Regions from separate parts of the Rhizobium sp. GR12 genome, predicted to be linked through region 1. Evidence: predicted binding sites of a transcription regulator. Region 1 holds the regulator's gene; each other region holds the start of a gene.
The links. Region 1 encodes LexA, which represses DNA repair genes until DNA is damaged. Its sites were predicted from a motif close to TGTTCNNNNTGTGTTCNG; they were not measured.

Region 1 (7,339 bases):
GCCATCTCGGCCCAGACGATGGAGGCGTTGCGGCTCTCCGGTCTGGCGCATATCGTCGCCATTTCGGGGCTCAACATGGCGCTGGCATCCGGCATATTCTTCGTTGGCCTGAGATTGGCCTTCAGCCTGTTCCCGGCCTTTGCGCAGCGCTGGCCGGTCAAGAAGGTCGCGGCTTTCGCGGCGTTGCTGATGACGCTCGCTTATTATCTCATTTCCGGTTTCGCCGTTTCCGCCGAACGCGCCTGGCTGATGATGTCGGTAATGCTGATCGCGGTTCTTTTCGATCAACCCTCGCTCAGCCTCAGAAATGTTGCCATTTCCGCATTGGTCATTCTTATCTTTTCGCCCTCGGAAATCATGGGGCCGAGTTTCCAGATGTCGTTCGCCGCCACCATAGCGCTCGTTTCGGCCTATGCCTTCTGGAGCCGCTGGCGCATTGACCAAGAGCGGCTGTTCATCGGGCGCAAACCCGCATGGATGAAGGTGGCGGAAACGGTGGGCGCGGTCATCGGTGGTGTTGTCACGACATCGCTTATCGGCGGCCTTTCGACGGCGATCTATTCGGCCGAACATTTTCATCGTGTCACCACCTATGGACTTTTCGCCAATCTGGCCGCAATGCCGCTCATGTCGCTGATCGTCATGCCCTTCGGCCTCCTCGCCATGCTGCTGATGCCGTTCGGGCTCGATGCGCCGTTCCTGAAGATCATGGGCTTTGGCATGGCTCTCGTCATCGAGGTTGCAAACGAGGTGGGGTCGTGGGGCGGCAGCGCGGCGACGGGGCGTCCGCATGGCTGGTTCCTTGGTGTCGCCTCGGTGGGTTTACTGCTCATGACATTGCTGCGCAGCCGGCTTGCGCTTCTTGGCGTTCCGGTTCTGCTTTTCGCCTTCGGGCTGTCGGCGGTCACGGCCTATCGCGATTTACCTGATCTGTTGATCCACGAGGACGGCGAGTTGGTGGCAATGGTGGAAAACGGCAAGGTCTTCACCACGAAAACCCGCCCGCCGGGCTTTGTTTTCGGCCAATGGCAAAGGGCGCTGTTGCTGCCGGAAAAAGCCGTGCCGCCGGTCTTTATCAGCGGGGAGGGCAGGATAAATACTACTGGCTCCGGCTCGAAATCGAAGCTGTCGCCTGAGGACATGACGGCGGTGGCGCGGGAGATGACGGCGGCTCTCAAAGATGCCAAAGTCGGCGTCTTCACCTGCAGGAAAGACATGTGGTGTGCGGCGAGCGCGGCAAGCGGCGAGTGGATCATCGTTCTGGAAGACGGCCGTTTCGCCGGAAAAGCCTGCGATATCGCCGATATTGTCGTCGTTTCCCGCAGAACCTCTTTTTCACAGTGCCGTTCGGGCGCGCTTCTGCTCAGCCGCGATATTTTGCGGCGTCTCGGTTCGGTGGAAATAGACTTCGCGGACAAGGCGCAGGCAGAAGTGGTTGGTCGGCTGCGCGCCGCAATCGCCGGAACGGACCGGCCCTGGAGCCGACATCGTTATTACGACTGGAAAAGTGGCCGTTTCGACCGCGATCTGCCGCAACCCGTCATCCGGCTGCTGGCGGCGTCGCAATGACCCCGCCAGCGCGGACAATCAAACCTTGACGCGCAGATCGGCGGTCACTTCGCCGGTCGCACCGATTTCCTGTTCATGTGACACATCGCGCCAAATCTCCTTCAAACCCGCCTCGTACCATTCCTGCATGGCGGGCAGGGCGAGCAGCCGGTCGCAATAGGTTTTCGCCGCAGGCGAAAGATCCGCGCCATAGCTCTGGAAACGGAATGCGACCGGGCAGAAGAAGGCGTCGACCGCGGTGAATTTCTGACCGGCAAGATACGGCCCGCCGAATTTTGAAAGACCTTCGCTCCACAGCACATCGATGCGCTTTATATCGGCCGCAAGCCCTGCATCGGCACCCTTCGGCTTTATCCTTATGCCGACCGACATGGGATAGAGATTGCGCAGCGAGAAAAAGCCCGCATGCATTTCGCTGGCCGCCGAACGCGACCATGCCCTTGCCTGTTTGTCGCTTGCCCAGACGCCCTGATGTCTTTCGGCAAGATATTCGGCGATCGAAAGCGATTCCCAAACGGTCACACCCTCATCGACCAGGCAGGGCACCTTGCCGGTTGGCGAAAACGTGGTGAAGGCGACGCCTTCGCCGAATGGAACGAGCTTTTCATCGAAGGCGATACCGAGCGTGCGCATCAACACCCACGGCCGCAGCGACCACGAGGAATAGTTCTTGTTGGCAATATAAAGATCGTACATGGCGTATCTCCCGGATATGAGGCGCATTTCTATACCTGCCGGCAGTCCATGGAATATCGAAAATAATCCATGGCTCCCATAAGCTGCATTGATGGATCGTAAGGTGAGGGCACGTGTGGCAGCGCCTCGCTAATATCACCACTCGGAGACGACGAAATATCACCACGCGGTGCGATGACGTAAATTCACATTTTGTCCGGGGTCTTGCGGAGGTTCCCCCGCAACGATTGCAGCCGACGGCATATACGCCGCTGCCCCACAGTAAAACAGAAGCATCGGTATCAAGGGTGGAACCAATTTCCAAAAGGCGTCAGGCGCCGATACAGTGGGTGTTGGACAACAACTCGTTTATCTCTGGATCACGCCCGTGCTCTAGAACAACTCACCCTTTCAGACAGACGCCACCCTCTAGATGACGCCTGTTGAAAACCGGAGCGCGTCCGGTTTCATCGGATCAATGGTAACGGCGGATGAGCCCGACCAGTTTGCCCTGGATTTTCACCCGGTCCGGTCCAAAAATACGGGTCTCATAAGCGGGGTTTGCCGCCTCCAGCGCAATGGAGGCTCCCTTGCGGCGGAAACGCTTCAGCGTCGCTTCCTCGTCATCCACCAGAGCCACAACGATGTCACCCGGATTGGCGGTGTTGCCATTGCGGATTATGACGGTATCGCCGTCGAAAATGCCGGCCTCGATCATCGAATCGCCCTTGACCTCAAGCGCGTAATGTTCACCCGTGCCCAGCATGTCTACAGGTACGGCCACATCGTGGGTGTTGTTCTGGATGGCGGAAATCGGCACGCCGGCGGCGATACGTCCCATCACGGGCACGCTGACGGCCCCGACGAGATCGTTGGCCGGCGCCCTGGTGGCAGGGGCCGGTTCCGGCGCCTTGGGTTTGCCGAGGCTGCCTTCGATGACGCTCGGCGAAAAGCCGCGCTGCGGCCTTGCACCCGGCGTATAAGCCTCGGGCAGCTTGATGACTTCCAGCGCTCGCGCCCTATTCGGTAGCCGACGAATGAAACCGCGCTCTTCGAGGGCGGTAATCAGCCGGTGGATGCCGGATTTCGAAGCAAGATCGAGTGCGTCCTTCATTTCATCGAAGGAGGGCGGCACGCCGGACTCTTTCATTCGTTCATGAATGAAGAGAAGCAATTCCTGCTGTTTGCGCGTGAGCATGAGGAAAACACCCTTTGGAATCGTCGTGGAAGTTGCGAAACAAATACAGAACGAACACTATATGTTCCATATGTGTTCTGCAATCCCCTAAAATTTCGTGAAGCTGCTATCTGTTGTCCTGATGATTTGCTTCATCGACCGCATTCGTGCTTTTCTTCGCATCGAACCGTTTCGGCATGGCCTTGCCGCAACGCCAGCAGGAAACCAGTCATGATGAAACCCTATCGCGTCGATCATCTCGTTCTGCCCGTGGAGGTCATCGGCGTTGCCGCAAAGCGTCTCTTAAGCCTTGGATTTACGGTAGCGCCAGAGGCTCTGCATCCCTTCGGGACCCGGAATAGCTGTGTTTTTTTCACCGATGGCACCTACTTGGAGCCACTCGCCATTGCTGACCCGGCTAAATATAATGCCTCGGCAGACAACGGAGATGTGTTCACCGGTAGGGATCGTGCTTTCCGGCAACGGGATGGTAGGGAAGGTTTTTCGGCCCTCGTCGCCCGCACGGACAATGCCCTTGCCGATCATGACAGGTTTGTGGCGGCCGGCGTATCGGCAGGTGAGGTCTTCGAATTTTCGCGGCCAGTCCAAATGCCTGACGGTTCGCAAGGCGAAGCTGCCTTCCGGCTGGCCTTTGCAGGGCAGGATGCCGCTTCGGATTTCTTTTTGTTCAGCTGCCAGCGCCTGAAGGCCCTTCCGGGCGACCGCTCGATGCTCGAGCGCCATGCCAACGGGGTTTACGGTTTGTCCGAGATCGTCCTGTCGTCCGGTCAAAAACCCGGCCCGATGCACCTGATCGAAACGGTGTTCGGCTGTGAGGGCAGGGTGTCTGCGGATGGAGACATCGTATCGGAAACCGGCAATGCACGGATCAGACTGACCGAAAAGGAGGATTTCGAGCCGGAGTTGAAGGATGGCTCTGAGGGATTGCGCGGTGCTGGCGTCGTCTTTTCGTCGCACGATCTTGCCGTGACAGAGGCGGTGCTTGCTGCTAATGGCGTGTCCTACGGAAAAGCGGACGCCCGTCTTGTGGTGCCTGCCGCGCCCGGTCAGGGCGTCACATTCTCCTTCGAGGAAAAATGATGAGCGTTACGAACAATCTCAAAGTCACTGCCGGAGACGGCACGGCCAAGGTTTCCTTTTCCAATACCGAGCGTTTTTCGCTGATCGCCGGTCCCTGCCAGATGGAAAGCCGCGAGCATGCCTTCATGATCGCTGGCGTCCTGAAGGAGCTTTGCGACAGCCTTGGGATAGGCCTCGTCTACAAGTCCTCCTTCGACAAGGCCAACCGCACCTCGCTTTCCGGCAAGCGCGGCATCGGCCTTGAGAATGCGATGCAGGTTTTCGCCGATCTCAAGAAGGAGTTCGGTTTTCCGGTCCTGACCGACATTCACACCGAGGAGCAATGTGCGATCGTCTCCGAAGTCGTGGATGTCTTGCAGATTCCGGCGTTCCTCAGCCGCCAGACGGACCTTCTCGTCGCCGCCGCCAAAACGGGCCGTGTCGTCAATGTCAAGAAGGGCCAGTTTCTGGCTCCCTGGGACATGAAGAACGTGCTTGCCAAGCTCAACGAAAGCGGCAATCCGAATGTGATGCTGTGTGAGCGCGGTGCGTCCTTCGGTTACAACACGCTGGTCTCGGATATGCGTTCCCTGCCGATCATGGCCTCGCTTGGCGCACCTGTCGTGTTCGACGCCACCCATTCGGTGCAGCAGCCGGGCGGGCAGGGCGGATCCACCGGCGGCCAGCGCGAATTCGTCGAGACTTTGGCGCGTGCGGCGGTGGCAGTCGGCGTGGCCGGTCTCTTCATCGAAACCCATGAAGACCCGGACAATGCGCCGTCAGACGGCCCCAACATGGTTCACCTGAAGGACATGCCGAAACTGCTCGAAAAGCTTCTGGCTTTCGACGCCATCGCGAAATCCTGAGTGGCAGGCGGCCATACGGGCGCCGTTTGTTCCAATCGATTTTAATGGCGGGCGCTTCGTTTCTACCGTCCGCTGTCATTGTAATTTCTTCGCCATCGTCTAAGACAGGCGACGGAAAATATCTGTTCCATTCCCAAGGGAGAGACCATGACTGCCATTACCGATATCATCGCGCGCGAAATTCTCGACAGCCGCGGCAACCCGACCGTTGAAGTCGATGTCTATCTCGAAGACGGCTCCATGGGCCGCGCCGCCGTTCCTTCCGGCGCCTCGACAGGCGCGCATGAGGCGGTTGAGCTGCGGGATGGCGGCAAGCGTTATCTCGGCAAGGGCGTGGAAAAGGCGGTCGAAGCCGTCAATACGGAAATCTTCGACGCAATCGGCGGTTTCGACGCTGAAAACCAGATCCAGATCGACCAGACGATGATCGCGCTTGACGGCACGCCGAACAAGTCGCGCATCGGCGCCAACGCCATCCTCGGCGTGTCGCTCGCAGTCGCCAAGGCTGCGGCCGAAGCCTCCGGCCTGCCGCTTTACCGTTATGTCGGTGGCCCGAACGCGCATCTTCTGCCGGTTCCGATGATGAACATCATCAATGGCGGCGCGCATGCCGACAACCCGATCGATTTCCAGGAATTCATGATCCTGCCGGTTGGCGCGGATAACATCCGTGAAGCCGTACGCATGGGTTCGGAAGTATTCCATACGCTGAAAAAAGAATTGTCCGCACAAGGCCACAACACCAATGTTGGCGACGAGGGCGGTTTTGCACCGGGTCTCGAAAGCGCACCGGCTGCGCTCGATTTCATCATGAAGTCGATCGAAAAGGCCGGTTACCGCCCGGGCGAAGACATGTTCATCGGCCTCGACTGCGCCTCGACCGAATTCTTCAAGGACGGAAAATACGTGCTTGAAGGCGAGGGCCGCACGCTGGAGCCGGGCGCGATGGCTGAATATCTGGCCGAACTGGTCGCGAAATACCCGATCATTTCCGTCGAGGACGGCATGGCCGAAGACGACTGGGACGGCTGGAAGGCGCTGACCGACCTCGTCGGCAACAAGTGCCAGCTGGTCGGCGACGATCTTTTCGTCACCAACTCCGCACGCCTTCGCGACGGCATCAAGATGGGTGTCGCAAACTCCATCCTCGTCAAGGTCAACCAGATCGGTTCGCTTTCCGAGACGCTGGATGCGGTCGAGACGGCGCACAAGGCCGGCTACACCGCCGTTATGTCGCACCGTTCGGGCGAAACGGAAGATTCCACCATTGCCGATCTCGCGGTCGCCACCAATTGCGGTCAGATCAAAACCGGTTCACTGGCCCGTTCCGACCGGCTCGCAAAGTACAACCAGCTCATCCGTATCGAGGAAATGCTCGGCCCGCAGGCCGCTTACGCCGGCCGTTCGATCCTGCGCGGATAATTCGCATCTGGTTTGCGACACGGCCCGCCGTCTGGCGGGCTAGTTTCAGGGGCGAGCGATATTCTTCGCACGCCGTCACCCCGGACTTGATCCGGGGTCCAGCCAGCCCAAGTCCTTGGGTTGCAAGGGCTCTTTCCACGGCGCAGACGCGCATGGCTGGATGCCGGATCAAGTCCGGCATGACGTTCTCTCTGACATCGTCGTCATTGTTAGCCCGCCCTCCGGCGGGCTTTTTTGCGTCTATCTGCCAACCAAAAATTTAAGGTCAACGGATAGTTAAACAATCCGCTTTAATCTCGAGACTCAGGGTTATGCGTTTTGAGGCTTCTCTCCGGTATGTGGACCAGACATCATAAAAAGAAACGATTCGGCCGTTTGATCGTTCCGGCCATCACGATCGCTTTTCTTTCCTATTTCGGGTATCATTCCATCCATGGCGACTTCGGCCTTCAGGCGACGGAGCGGCTGGAGCGGCAGCGTATTGCCAGAACGGCGGAGCTTGCCAAGCTGACGCAGGCGCGTGTGGCGCTGGAGCGGCAGGTGGAGTTGT
Region 2 (7,339 bases), 110 kb from region 1:
CCTCATGCTGCGCGCGGGCATGATCCGGCAGCAATCGGCCGGCATCTATTCCTGGCTGCCGCTCGGCAAGCGCGTGCTCGACAAGGTCAATAAGATCATCCGCGAGGAGCAGGACCGTTCGGGCGCCATCGAGCTTCTGATGCCGACATTGCAGACCGCCGAGCTGTGGCAGGAGAGCGGCCGCTATGACGATTACGGCAAGGAAATGCTGCGCATCAAGGACCGTCAGGACCGCCAGATGCTCTACGGCCCGACCAATGAGGAGATGATCACCGACATCTTCCGTTCCTATGTGAAGTCTTACAAGAACCTGCCGCTGAACCTCTACCATATCCAGCTGAAGTTCCGCGACGAGGTGCGTCCCCGTTTCGGCACGATGCGTTCGCGTGAGTTCCTGATGAAGGACGCCTATTCCTTCGACCTGACCAAGGAAGACGCGATCCACTCCTATAACAAGATGTTCGTGGCTTACCTGCGCACCTTCGAGCGCCTTGGCCTGCGCGCCATTCCCATGCGTGCCGATACCGGCCCGATCGGCGGCAATCACAGCCACGAATTCATCATTCTGGCCGATACCGGCGAATCCGAAGTCTTCTGCCACAAGAGCTTCCTCGACCGTGCCATTCCCGCCGACAATACCGATTTCGACGATGTCGCAGCCCTTCAGGGTGTTTTCAACGAGTGGACGGCCGATTATGCCGCAACCTCGGAAATGCACGACGAGGCCGCTTATGACGCCATTCCCGATAGCGAGCGCCTTTCCGCGCGCGGCATCGAAGTCGGCCACATCTTCTATTTCGGTACCAAATATTCCGAACCGATGGGTGCCAAGGTGCAGGGCGCGGACGGCAAGGAACATCCTGTTCACATGGGTTCCTACGGCATCGGCCCGACACGCCTTGTTCCCGCCATCATTGAAGCATCGCATGACGAGAACGGAATCATCTGGCCGGATTCGGTCGCTCCTTTCGATGTCGTCATTATCAACATGAAGGCAGGTGACGCGGCCTGTGATGCAGCTTGCGAAAAGCTGTATTACTCGCTCTCCAACGCGGGCAAGGATGTCCTTTACGACGACACCGACGACCGTGCGGGCCAGAAATTCGCGACCGCCGACCTCATCGGCGTGCCGATGCAGATCATCGTCGGTCCGCGTTCGGTTGCGAACGGCGAAGTCGAGGTGAAGAGCCGCAAGACCGGTGAACGTGAAACCGTCACAATCGAGGCGGCAATGAACAAGGTGCTCGGCTAAGAGCGGAATGGTGAAGAGTGAGGAGCGGTTTTCACCGGAAATCCGCTCCGACTTTATTGTTTAGATCATGATCCGCAAAAACGGGGCCCGGTTTCTCGAGAAAACCGGCCTTGCAAGTCCAGATCAGGGAGACGACATGGCAAAAGCCGAGGCTGACAAGGGTGCGGCTCCTTCCGCCCGGGAAAGGACCGCCCGGCCGTTTTCCGCTTTCGAGCGCATGGTGGCCTGGCGCTATCTGCGGTCGCGGCGCAAGGAAGCGTTCATTTCCGTCATCGCCGGCTTTTCCTTCGTCGGCATCATGCTGGGCGTGGCGACGCTCATCATCGTCATGGCTGTCATGAACGGTTTCCGCACCGAGCTGATTTCGCGCATTCTCGGCATCAACGGTCATATGATCGTTCAGCCGATCGATCAGCCCTTCAACAATTACGATGAGCTGGCGAAGAAATTCTCCGCCGTTCCGGGTGTCACCATGGCCCTGCCGTTGGTGGAGGGCCAGACTTTGGCCTCCGGTCGCGGCGGCGCCGGCTCCGGCGCGCTGGTGCGCGGCGTGCGCCAGGAGGATATCGACAAGATCAAGGAAGTCGCCACCAACATCAAGACCGGCGATCTGGTCGGCTTCATGGCCGGAGACGGGGTTCTGGTCGGCTCAAGGCTTGCTTCCCAGCTGGGCGTGACGGCGGGCGACGATATCACCCTCATTTCGCCGGAAGGCGATGTGACGCCGATGGGGGTCAACCCGCGCGTCAAATCCTACAAGATTTCCGGTGTCTTCGAGATCGGCATGTCGGAATATGATGCGTCGATGATCTATATGCCGCTTTCCGAAGCCCAGCTCTATTTCAACGCCGAAGGCATCGTCCAGTCCATCGAGCTTTACGTCAGCCACCCCGACAATATCGACGGCATCCGGCCGCTGGTGGAGCAGGCGGCCGAACGGCAGATCTATATCACCGACTGGAGACAGCGGAACCAGACCTTCTTCTCCGCCCTGCAGGTGGAGAGAAACGTGATGTTCATGATCCTCACCCTCATCGTTCTGGTGGCGGCGCTCAACATCATTTCCGGTCTCATCATGCTGGTGAAGGACAAGGGCAGCGATATCGCCATCCTGCGCACCATGGGCGCCAGTTCCGGCGCTGTCATGCGTATCTTCTTCATGACGGGGGCGGCGATCGGTACCGTCGGCACCTTTGCCGGCGTTGGACTCGGCGTCCTTGTCTGCCTCAACGTGGAATCCATCCGGCAGTTCTTCTCCTGGGTGTCAGGCACGGTGCTGTTTGATCCGCAGCTTTATTTCCTCAGCCAGCTTCCGGCCGAAATGGATCTCAGCGAGACCATTACCGTCGTCATCATGGCGCTGACGCTTTCTTTCCTGGCAACCATCTTTCCGGCATGGCGGGCTTCCAAGCTCGATCCGGTGCAGGCCCTGCGTTACGAATAAGGACCGCTTCGCAATATGGCAAAAAAAACAGTGCTGCGGCTTACCGGCGTCGAGAGGACCTATGGTCAGGGCGAGACGTCGCTTTCTATTCTGCGCAAGGCCGATTTCGAATTGAAGAGCGGTGAGATGGTGGCGCTTGTCGCCCCCTCGGGCACCGGCAAATCCACGCTGCTGCATCTGGCCGGGCTGCTGGAACATCCAGACGCCGGTGAGGTCTTCATCAATGACGCGCCCTGCAACGGTCTGGGTGACGAAAAGCGCACCGCGATCCGCCGCAGCGACATCGGTTTCGTCTATCAGTTCCATCATCTGCTGCCGGAGTTTACGGCGGTGGAGAATGTGATGATGCCGCAGCTCATCGCCGGTTTGACGCAGGACGAGGCCCGCAAGCGCGCCAGTGCGCTGCTTGACTACATGCGCGTCGGCCATCGTGGCGAACATCGCCCATCCGAACTTTCCGGCGGCGAACAGCAGCGTGTGGCCATTGCGCGCGCCGTTGCCAATGCGCCGCTTCTGCTACTCGCCGACGAGCCGACCGGCAATCTCGATCCCGAGACCGCGCATTATGTGTTCGACGCGCTGGAGGCGCTGGTGCGCCAGTCCGGCCTTGCGGCGTTGATCGCCACCCACAATCACGAACTTGCCAACCGCATGGATCGCCGTGTGACGCTCGCCGACGGCAAGATCGTCGATTTCTGATCGTGACGGCATAAGGCGATCATCGCGACCGATCCGTTTCGAAGCGGTGAGTCTCGCGGAGACCGGACGTCCTTCCACAATTGAAATTTTTCGAACCCGGACGCGTTTTTCGCCTCCGGGTTTTTTCGCTTTGGAGTCAGGGGCTTGCTGATCTTACGGACGGAACCGCGGCCGATTCTGTCGCGTTAGCAAGAGGAACATCAGCAGAACCCTGTTGACAATCGAACGAAATGAGAACAAAGGTAGAACATAACGAGTAAGGAGAGACCAATGACTGATTTCATCCGTGACGTTGCCGCTTTCGCTTCCATCGCTGTCTTTGTTGCCAGCTTTTCGGTGATCCTCACTGCGCTGTGAAGGGCGCACCGGCGCAGAAGCCTGTATAGACGCCGCAAGGCGGTGGACTTTGAAGGCCGGAAATCGGAAAATCGTCCCCTCGATTCAGAATGACAGGACGATGATATGGGCGATACGGTTGTGCGTGGAGAAAACTCTGACGAAACGCTGAAAACACCCGGTTTCGTCCATCTGCGGGTTCACTCCGCTTACTCCCTGCTTGAGGGGGCATTACCCCTCAAGAAAATCATGTCCAAGGCCGTTGCAGACGGCCAGCCGGCCATTGCCATTGCCGACACCAACAATCTTTTCGTCGCGCTGGAATTTTCCGAAAAAGCGCGCGACGAGGGCTTGCAGCCGATCATCGGTTGTCAGGTGTCTATCGACATGCAGGATGCGGCGGATGATCGCCGCAACCACAACAGCCACCTTGCCAAACTTCCAGCCATCGTGCTTCTGGCCGCCAATGCCGAAGGGTACGAACGGCTGGTGGATTTGATCAGCCGCGCCTATCTGGACGGCGAGAGCGGTGGCCAGTCCGTGCATATTACCCGCGCATGGCTGGAGGAAGCCTCCAATGCCGGGCTGATCGTGCTGACGGGCGCCTCGGGCGGTCCGGTGGATATGGCCCTGAAAGAAGGGCACGCATCCCAGGCGAAACAACGCCTGCTGGCGCTGAAATCACTCTTCGGTGACAGGCTCTATATCGAATTGCAGCGCCAGTCCGGTTATGATCGCGCCCATGAGCGGCGCATGATCGGGCTTGCCTATGAGCACGATATTCCGCTCGTCGCCACCAATGAGGCGTTTTTCCCTTCGAAGGCCGATTACGAGGCGCATGATGCTTTGATGGCGGTTGCGCATAACGCCATCGTTTCCGATGACAGCCGGTTCCGGCTGACGCCCGATCATTATATGAAAAGCCGTGAGGAGATGACGGCGCTGTTTGCCGACATTCCCGAGGCGCTGGAAAACACCATCGAGATTGCGTTGCGCTGCTCCTTTGTGCTGAAGAAGCGCGGACCGATCCTGCCGCGTTTCACCGGTGCGAGCGACGATCCGGAGGCGGCGCAGCGGGCAGAGGCCGAGGAGCTTCGCCGTCAGGCCGTCGAGGGTCTCGATCATCGCCTTGCGGCCCTCGGCATGGCGCCGGGCTACATCGAGCAGGAATATCGCGACAGGCTGGATTTCGAACTCGGCGTCATCGAACGCATGGGTTTCCCCGGTTATTTCCTGATCGTTGCCGACTTCATCAAATGGGCCAAGCTCCAGGATATTCCGGTTGGCCCCGGCCGCGGTTCGGGCGCAGGCTCGCTCGTCGCCTATGCGCTGACCATCACCGATGTCGATCCCCTGCGCTTCTCGCTGCTGTTCGAACGTTTTCTCAATCCTGAACGCGTGTCGATGCCGGACTTCGATATCGACTTCTGCCAGGACCGCCGTGAAGAGGTGATCCGCTACGTGCAGCGCAAATATGGCCGCGAGCAGGTGGCGCAGATCATCACCTTCGGTTCGTTGCAGGCGCGCGCTGCCTTGCGCGACGTCGGCCGCGTGCTGGAAATGCCCTATGGGCAGGTGGACAAGATCTGCAAGCTGGTGCCCAATAACCCGGCCAATCCGACGCCGCTGTCGAAAGCGATCGAGGAAGAGCCGCGCTTGCAGGAGGAGGCGGACAAGGAACCGGTCGTCGCCCGGCTGCTGGATATCGCCCAGAAGATCGAGGGGCTTTACAGGCACGCATCCACCCACGCCGCCGGTATCGTCATCGGTGACAGGCCGCTGTCGAAGCTGGTGCCGATGTATCGCGATCCGCGCTCCGATATGCCGGTTACCCAGTTCAACATGAAATGGGTGGAAAGCGCCGGCCTCGTCAAATTCGACTTTCTCGGTCTGAAGACGCTGACGGTGCTGAAGGTGGCCGTCGATTTCGTCGCCAAGCGCGGCATCAAGGTCGATCTCGCCGCAATCCCGCTGGAAGATGTCAAAACCTACGAGATGTTGTCGCGCGGCGAGACCATCGGCGTGTTCCAGGTGGAAAGTGCGGGCATGCGCAAGGCGCTGATCGGCATGCGTCCGGACTGCATCGAGGACATCATCGCACTGGTGGCGCTTTATCGCCCGGGTCCGATGGAGAATATCCCGGTCTATAATGCCCGCAAACATGGCGAGGAGGAACTGGAGTCGATCCATCCCACCATCGACCATCTCTTGAAGGAGACGCAGGGCGTTATCGTCTATCAGGAACAGGTGATGCAGATCGCCCAGGTTCTGTCAGGTTATTCGCTCGGCGAAGCCGATCTTCTGCGCCGCGCCATGGGCAAGAAGATCAAGGAGGAGATGGACCAGCAGCGCGAGCGTTTCGTTGACGGCGCGATCAAGAACGGCGTGTCGAAGCCGCAGGCCAACACCATCTTCGACCTCCTGGCGAAATTCGCCAATTACGGCTTCAACAAGAGCCATGCCGCCGCTTACGCCATCGTTTCCTATCAGACCGCCTATATGAAGGCGCATTATCCGGTGGAGTTCCTGGCGGCCTCCATGACGCTCGATATGGCGAATACGGAAAAACTCAACGATTTCCGCCAGGATGCCGGGCGTCTCGGCATCGAGGTCGTCGCACCTTCGGTGCAGACTTCCTTCCGCCAGTTCGAGACGGGCGAAAACCGCATCTATTATTCGCTGGCCGCCATCAAGGGCGTAGGCGAGGGCGCGGTCGAACACATCGTCACCGTGCGCGAAGACAAGCCGTTCACCAGCCTTGAGGATTTCTGCCTGCGGATCGATCCGAAGCAGATCAACCGGCGTGTGCTGGAAAGCCTCATCAATGCCGGCGCTTTCGATTGTTTCGGCCGCGACCGCGCCGAGATGATCGGCGGGCTGGACCGTATCATCGGTTATTCACAGCGTGCGCAGGAAAGCCGCGTCACCGGCCAGTCGGATATGTTCGGCTCCGGCGGCGCAAGCGGTCCGGAAAAACTCGTCCTGCCGGCCTTCCAGACCTGGCTCGCCTCGGAAAAGCTGCTGCGCGAATATCAGGTGCTCGGTTTTTACCTCACCGCCCATCCGCTCGATACCTATCGCCCCGTATTGGAAAAGTTGCGGGTGCAGAATTTCGCCGATTTTTCAGCGGCGGTAAAACAGGGTGCGACCGCCGGACGCCTCGCCGGCACCGTTACCGGCAAGCAGGAACGCAAGACCCGCACCGGCAACAAGATGGGCATCGTCACTTTCTCCGATGCCTCCGGCCAATATGAAGCGGTGCTGTTTTCCGAAGGGCTCGCCCAGTTCCGTGATCTGCTCGAGGTGGGTAAATCGCTTGTTATCACCGTGCAGGCGGAAGAACGCCCGGAAGGCATTGGCCTTCGCATCCAGACGGCGCAATCGCTGGAGGAGAAATCCGTGCAGATGCAGAAGGCGCTCAGGGTTTATGTGCGCGATTCCGGCCCGCTGAAGGCCGTTGCCCGCCACCTCAACACGAAAGGTGACGGCTCGGTCTATTTCATCGTCATCAAGGATGAGGGCAGCCGCGAGATCGAAGTGGAACTGACGGAGAAATACCGCATATCACCGGAAATAGCCGCAGCACTTCGCTCCGCCCCCGGCGTTGT
Region 3 (7,339 bases), on a different contig from region 1:
GTAAATCACGACGTATGGATCGGCCAGAACGCGGCAATTATGCCGGGTGTCCACATAGGTTCGGGCGCTATTGTCGCTGCCGCTTCGGTCGTTGCCCGGGACGTACCGCCCTATGCAGTTGTCGGAGGAAATCCGGCATCTATTATCCGAATGCGTTATTCCAGCGAAGTCATCAGCGAGCTGCTTCATCTCGCTTGGTGGGACTGGCCGATAGATAAAATCGAAGCCAATCTGGCAGCACTGAGCAGCGGTGACATGGCCGCACTCAGGCTAGTTGGAGGATGAATGTCGGGCGTTCCCAGCGCTCGTATTGAGCGAATTGCGGTCATTGTTCGCAGCGGAAAACGACCTATTTAGAGACCATGCAAAACGGTCGCTTTCATCGAGCTTTCGGCGGTGGGGCAAGCCATCAGATTGGATACTTGATGCAATTTCAAAGACTAGACGCACCGCTCTCGACAGACCGCCTTATCCTGCGTGAATTCAGGATAGGTGATTTTCCCGACTATGCAGCCTACCATTCTCTGCAAGAGGTTTATCGTTATCTATATGCCGCACCTCCGATAGGAGATGACTTGCAAGAGCAATTTTTGAAGATACTGGACGCACCATTCGAGCGTGACAGCGACACCTATCGATTGGCCGTCGAGCGGGAGAATGACAAGGCGCTGATCGGTGAAGTCCTGTTGAAGCTGGCGAGCTTGGATGCGATGCAAGGAGAGGTTGGATACATTTTCAATCCCGCCTTCGCCGGAAATGGATATGCGACGGAAGCGGTTGCGGCGATGATCGACGCAGGCTTCTCCTCGTTCGGATTTCACCGAATTTTCGCGCGACTGGATGCGGCAAACGCGGGTTCGGTCGGTGTGGTGGAGCGCCTGGGATTGCGTCGAGAAGCGCATTTGATCCAGAATGATCGCTTCAGAGACGTTTGGGGAGACGAGTACATCTATGCCGTTCTTGCTACGGAATGGAAATCGCGCGCCACCCCACCTTTTGCAGCATCACGGAAGCCCTAATTTACGACAATCCGATCTTTCCCAGAAACTGCTCGGGAACGCTCGTCGCTACCCACGCCGAAGTTGGAGCTACTTAACGGATTTGGCAGTGTCAACGACCGCTATGGGCCAATAACGGAAGTTATGGCCGGACCTCCATTGCCTCGCCGCAATCAATCCCGCTTCAGCGGCCGAAAGCTCATCCTGTGCAGCGGGCAGGGGCCTTCGCTTTCGATGGCGCGTAGATGCGCCGGTGTGCCGTAGCCGACATGGCCTTCGAAGCCGTAGCGTGTATGCACTGTGCTCGCCCGCTCCATCATCCGGTCGCGCGTCACCTTGGCGATGATCGAGGCGGCGGCGATGGAGAGGGAGCGGGAATCGCCCTTGATGACGGCCTTGGCCTCGCAGGCGATACCGGGCGGCTTGTCGCGTCCGTCGGCGAGCACGAGGGCGGGGGAGGTTTCGAGACCAAGCACGGCGCGGCGCATGGCGTCGAGGCTGGCGCGCAGAATATTCATGGTGTCGATCAGGCCGGGGCCAGAGGAGGCGACGGAAACGATCGACGTTTCCATGATCTGCAGAAACAGGCTTTCGCGTTTCAGCTTGGTCAGCTTCTTGGAATCGTCGAGGCCCTTTGGAATATTGTCGGGATCGAGAATGACCGCCGCCGCAACGACCGGTCCCGCAAGCGGACCCCGGCCAGCCTCATCCGTGCCGGCCACGGGCCAGAGGCCCTTCTTTTTCGCTTCCAGTTCGAAGGAGAAATCCGGGCCGGTATCGGCAAGATCAAAGAGGGCAGGAGAATCGGGTGCGGTGCTGCGTTTCATGCGGCAGAAACTCGCACACACACCCGATCTCCTGCAAGCCCCCGGAAGCGGGCGATGACGGGCGCGGCCGGCCGGTCAAGGGGCGTGGCCGACCGTGCCCCTTAGGTCGTCATGACCTTTGATCCTCCAACGGGGCGGCGGAGGAAAAACGATCGCACGCGAGGCGGCGGGTTCCGGGGGGTGATGTCCGGCGGGCCAGGGAAAACCCGCCGGGCATTTCGTCAAAAGCATGGCCCTATCGAGAGGACAGGGCCGCCACTCTTTATTGGTCAGCACCGCTCGTTATCGGCTGCGCGCGTGGTGCCGCGCCCTCGATCGAACAAGCGGGGCGATATTTTCAAAGCAGCGACAATTGCACCCCTGCGCCACCAGGCGGCACGAAGAGATCGTCGCGCAGGTGAATGCCGCGGCGGATGAGGCCAAGCCGTTTTGTCGTCATTTCGAAACGCCTGCCGATCTGCCAGGCATAGGGACCCGCACCCTTCATGCGTTTTCCGAATTCTGCGTCGTAATCCTTGCCGTCGCGCATGGAGCGGACCAGCGACATGACGTGCCGGTAGCGGTCCGGGTAGTTGCGCAGCAGCCAGTCGCGGAAGAGCGGGCTGACCTCCAGCGGCAGGCGCAGCAGTACATAAGAAGCCTCGCTGGCACCGGCGGCCTTGCCGGCCTCCAGAACCCGTTCGATCTCATGATCGTTGAGCGCGGGAATGACAGGCGCCATCATCACCGCAACGGGAATGCCGGCATCGGTCAGTGTCTTGATGGCTTCCAGGCGTTTGTCTGGCGTGGCGGCGCGCGGTTCCATGCTGCGTGCCAGCTTGCGATCCAGCGTCGTCACGGAAATAGCCACCTTGGCGAGCCCCTTTTTGGCCATGGGCGCCAGAATGTCGATATCGCGTCGGATCAGGGCCGATTTGGTGACGATGGCGACGGGGTGGTCGGCCTTTGCCAGAACTTCCAGTATCTGCCGCATGATGCGCCATTCGCGTTCGATCGGCTGGTAGGGGTCGGTATTGGTGCCGATGGCGATCACGCGCGGCTTGTAGCCCGGTTTCGAAAGCTCCCTTTCCAGCAATTTGGCCGCATCCGGTTTGGCAAACAGCTTCGCCTCGAAATCCAGCCCCGCCGAAAGCCCCATATAGCTGTGCGTAGGACGGGCGAAACAATAGATGCAGCCATGCTCACAGCCGCGATAGGGATTGATGGAACGGTCGAACGGAATGTCGGGCGATTCGTTGCTGCTGATGATGCTGCGCGGCTTTTCCACCTGCACCTCGGTGCGGAACTCAGGCAGCTCCTCCAGGGTTTGCCAGCCATCGTCGAAAACCTCACGCTGCAGCGCCTCGAAGCGTCCGCCCGGATTAATTCCGGCACCACGCCCGCGACGGCGGTCGATCTCGATCCGCAGGCCCGAGGCATCGGCCAGCGCATTGGCAATGTCAGGCGTATGGCTCGGCTGGAAGGCAGCCTGCCCCGAAAGCGTATGGTCTCTCATCTGGATGCTCCCAGGGCGCCGCGCGCCTCTCAAGACACGTTCAACGCCCTAAACCGTTTCCGTTCGAACCGGCGTTTCATCGCCTCTTCGAATGATTAAATTCCTACAGCAGGAATGAGAACATTACAAGAACAAAAATCGTGAATTATCTCGCAACGGGCGGAGTGGCAATTTATTGTGCGATGCGTTAGAGCTATGCATATGTTGACAGTCATAATGGAATGCCGGGATCAGGAACCGGAACTGGCGCACACGCTGTCTGCGCTTGTAACCGGGGCCGTGGAAGGGCTTGTAAGCGATGTGGTGATCCTCGATCACGGTTCGCGCGATGGGTCGTCGCGCGTCGCCGACGCCGCTGGCTGCCGTTTTTATGTGCAGTGGGACATTGAGGATGTCATACGTTCGGCGCGCGGACACTGGATCCTGCTGGTCGAACCCGGCGCCCGTCCACAGAGCGGCTGGATCGAGGAAATATTGGAATATGTGGCGGTGTGTGCAGAGCCCGCACGTTTCTCGCCTTCCCGTTATCACAAGCGGCCGTTTTTCAGCCGTATAGTGCGCCGTCAGCCTCCCCTGGAGTGCGGTTACCTGATGCCGAAGAAACATGCGGTGGCGATCGCCAAATCCGGCATGGGCCTGACGCAACTCGTGCACGCGCAAAAACCGCGCCGCCTGAATGCGGAACTGGTTCCGGCCTGGACGGCCCGGCCTTCCAATTAACCTGTCACGATGACGATGCCGCCAGCCTAACGGGCGGCGAGCACTTTGCCGGGGTTCATGATGCCGGCAGGGTCGAAGGCGTGTTTGATCCGCCGCATCAATTCCATTTCGATACCGGGCCGGATGGCGGCCAGTTCGTCGCGCTTTAGCTGGCCGATGCCGTGTTCGGCCGAAATCGAGCCGCCGAGCGACAGCACAATGCCGTGCACGATCTCGTTCATATCCCGCCAACGGCCGATGAATTCGGCTTTGTCCGCACCAACAGGCTGGGAAATATTGTAATGGATGTTGCCGTCGCCGAGATGACCGAAGGCGCAGATGCGGGCGCCCGGAATGGCCGCGAGAACAGCCTTTTCCGCCGTGGCCATGAATTCCGGTATTTTTGACACCGGAACGGAAACATCGTGCTTGATCGACCCGCCTTCCGGTTTCTGCGCATCGGACATGCTTTCGCGCATGTGCCAGAGCGCCTGCCGCTGCGCCTCCGATGCGGCGATCACCGCATCCTCGACCAGCCCGGCCTCAAAACCGCGCTCCAGCAAAGATTGCATCATCGTTTCGGCCGTCTCTTCCGAATCGGAGGTGGAAATATCGATGAGCGCATACCAGTCATGCGGCTTTTCCAGTGGATCGCGCACGCCGGGAATATGTTTCGCGGTGAATTCGACACCGATGCGCGGCATCAGTTCGAAGCCGGTCAGTGCCGTGCCGCAAAGGTTCGAGGCCATTTCGAGCAGTTTCAGCGCGTCCTCAGTGGAGCCAAGCCCCGCAAAAGCCACCTGGTGTCCGAGCGGCACGGGGAAAAGCTTCAGCACCGCGCCGGTGATGACGCCGAGCGTGCCCTCCGAGCCGATGAAGAGATCGCGCAGGTCGTAGCCGGTATTGTCCTTTTTCAGCCGGCGCAGCCCGTTCCAGATTTCGCCGGTCGGCAGCACCACTTCCAGCCCGAGGCATAGCTGGCGCATATTGCCGTAAGCCAGAACGGCGGTGCCGCCGGCATTGGTGGCGAGGTTGCCGCCGATACGGCAGGACCCTTGCGAGCCGAGCGAGAGTGGGAACATCCGCTCCACGGTCGATGCAGCCTTGTGAATATCGTCGAGAATGCAGCCGGCATCCGCCACGATGGTATTGGCGACCGGATCGATATCGCGGATGCGGTTCATGCGTTCGAGCGAGAGGATGATGTCGGTTCCGTCGGCACGCGGCGTCTGGCCGCCCACAAGGCCGGTATTGCCGGTCTGCGGCACGATGGGCGTGCCGGTCTCGCTCGCAAGCTTCAGGATGGCTGCAACCTCCTCGACCGTGCCGGGCTTGATGAGCAGCGGCGAGGCGCCACGATAAAGCCCGCGATTTTCGACGAGACGTGGCGCCATTTCCGCAGCGTCGCGCACCGCGTTCTTCTCGCCGACGATGGCGGTGAAGCGGTCGAGGGTATCGGAAGTGGCGGCGGCAATGGTCATGGGTGTCTCGCTGTCATTTGAAACGGTGGGCGAAATGGTGGAGTGCCGTCAGCCTCTCGGCGCGGCGGCGCGGGAAAGGCGGTCGTTGATCGCCTCTCCGAGACCATGGGCGGGAATGGTTGTGATCGCGATTGACGCAGCACCGCTCGCATCGGCGGCTTTCAGGTAATCGAACAGATTGGCGGCTGCCTCGGCGAGGTTGCCGGAAGGGCTGAGGTCGAGAACGGCGCGGGCCGCCTCTTCGCCAGCAACGGCGATGCCGCCGAACCGGATCAGCGCCTCGCCGGGAGAAACGGATGTGGCGTCAAGGCGGACAGTGGCGCCGGGCGCATAATGCGAGGCGAGCATTCCGGGCGCCTCGATGGCGGCGGATGCCTTTTCCAGCCTCTCCAGCCGCGTGCTGGCTATGCGCTCGATCTCCTCGGTGACGATGCCGCCGGGCCGAAGCAACCGCACGCGCCCGTCCTCCTCCACCTTGACGATGGTGGATTCAACGCCGACGGATGCAGCACCACCATCGAGAATGAGGTTGATCCTCTGACCGAGATCAGCCTCGACATGGGCGGCACTCGTCGGGCTGATCTTGCCGGAACTGTTGGCGCTGGGGGCGGCCAGCGGCTTGCCGAACCGGCGGATCAGATCACCGGCAAAACCCTGAGGCACGCGGATGCCGACGGTGTCGAGCCCCGCTGTCGCGAGCGAGTGGATGCCGCTTGCCGGTTTCAGCGGCAAAACCAGCGTCAGCGGGCCGGGCCAGAAGGCTTCCGCAAGCTTCCGCGACACGGGATCGAAAGTGGCATAACGCTCGGCCATGGCGGTATCGGCCATATGGCAGATCAGCGGATTGAACTGCGGACGGCCTTTGGTTTCGTAAATACGGGTGATAGCCGCCGGATCGGTGGCGTCGGCAGCAAGGCCGTAGACGGTTTCGGTGGGCAGGGCGATGGGCTGGCCGCGGGAAAGCTCCTCTGCGGCCGCTTGCAAGGCGGTTTCCCGCTCGTTTTCGATATCTATATGACGCGCCATGGTGCTGCCTTTCAGGGCGGTCAATAGCGTATTTCGGGCGGGTATGGAAAGCGCTATCGCGGCTTTTATATCGCCTTGATGATCTTGCGCATCTCTTCCGAGCGCGTGCCGAGCATAAGCACGTTTTTCAGGGCCACGCGCGGGTCGTGGGTCTGGAACAGCAGGCCGCTGCGATGGAAGGAGGTATCGATGGCGATTTCCCGGTTGGGAAGGGCGTTGATGGCGACGGCGAAATACATCCGGGAATAGCGCGGATCGATGTTTTCGAAGAAGTTTTCAGACCCGCTCAGCTCGGCGAAGAAATTCGCGAAATAGAAGGACCAGAGTACGTGGCGCTCGGCATCGAAACTGGTCTTCGCCGCCGTGACATGGCAATAGCCAAGATGCGGCCGGTCGTCGAGCAAATGGGGAAAGACCATCTTGGGAAAACGGATGGACTGGTGAAAGCCGTTGAGACGGCCATGGGTGGAATCGGCGGCGGCCTCGAGCTTACGCCCGGTCATCGCCGCCACTTCCTCATGGCTGTAATAGACGCGATCCTTCGGCAGCCAGCGTTCTTCGTAGCGGCTGATGCGCCCGGTCCGCAGGAAATCCGAATGCGCGGTTTTGGACCGTATCGGCGCGACCGAATGTTTGCCCGCATCGAAATAACGTATGCGTGTCGCCTTCTCCACCCGGAACGCCCTCGTTGCTGTCGGTCAGGCAATGTAATTTAGGGCTCGTTAAAACTCCGTTGCGCCGTAACCCCTGTTTTTTGACGGGTAGAGAGCGTCCCGCGCGACATTGCGTGTCATATTGCGACGTGGTTGCGGG

Region 2: a site for LexA is predicted at 3,628-3,645, ahead of dnaE (DNA polymerase III subunit alpha). Genes of this name have one in related genera too.
Region 3: a site for LexA is predicted at 3,437-3,454, ahead of QSK43_RS25200 (glycosyl transferase). Genes of this name have one in related genera too.

The regions. Positions count from the first base shown of each region.
Region 1 covers NZ_JASXTH010000005.1:331,080-338,418, forward strand. Annotated here, with positions in the region: gene QSK43_RS11355 (ComEC/Rec2 family competence protein) at 1-1,569, shown strand, start outside; gene QSK43_RS11360 (glutathione S-transferase family protein) at 1,588-2,265, opposite strand; gene lexA (transcriptional repressor LexA) at 2,720-3,442, opposite strand; gene QSK43_RS11370 (VOC family protein) at 3,653-4,522, shown strand; gene kdsA (3-deoxy-8-phosphooctulonate synthase) at 4,522-5,367, shown strand; gene eno (phosphopyruvate hydratase) at 5,515-6,789, shown strand; gene QSK43_RS11385 (FtsB family cell division protein) at 7,126-7,339, shown strand, end outside.
Region 2 covers NZ_JASXTH010000005.1:224,555-231,893, forward strand. Annotated here, with positions in the region: gene proS (proline--tRNA ligase) at 1-1,252, shown strand, start outside; gene QSK43_RS10860 (lipoprotein-releasing ABC transporter permease subunit) at 1,389-2,696, shown strand; gene QSK43_RS10865 (ABC transporter ATP-binding protein) at 2,712-3,395, shown strand; gene dnaE (DNA polymerase III subunit alpha) at 3,858-7,339, shown strand, end outside.
Region 3 covers NZ_JASXTH010000020.1:30,142-37,480, forward strand. Annotated here, with positions in the region: gene QSK43_RS25180 (CatB-related O-acetyltransferase) at 1-285, shown strand, start outside; gene QSK43_RS25185 (GNAT family N-acetyltransferase) at 426-1,019, shown strand; gene QSK43_RS25190 (ribonuclease HII) at 1,172-1,825, opposite strand; gene QSK43_RS25195 (PA0069 family radical SAM protein) at 2,163-3,320, opposite strand; gene QSK43_RS25200 (glycosyl transferase) at 3,522-4,040, shown strand; gene QSK43_RS25205 (FAD-binding oxidoreductase) at 4,067-5,500, opposite strand; gene QSK43_RS25210 (L-threonylcarbamoyladenylate synthase) at 5,549-6,526, opposite strand; gene QSK43_RS25215 (DUF6656 family protein) at 6,592-7,200, opposite strand.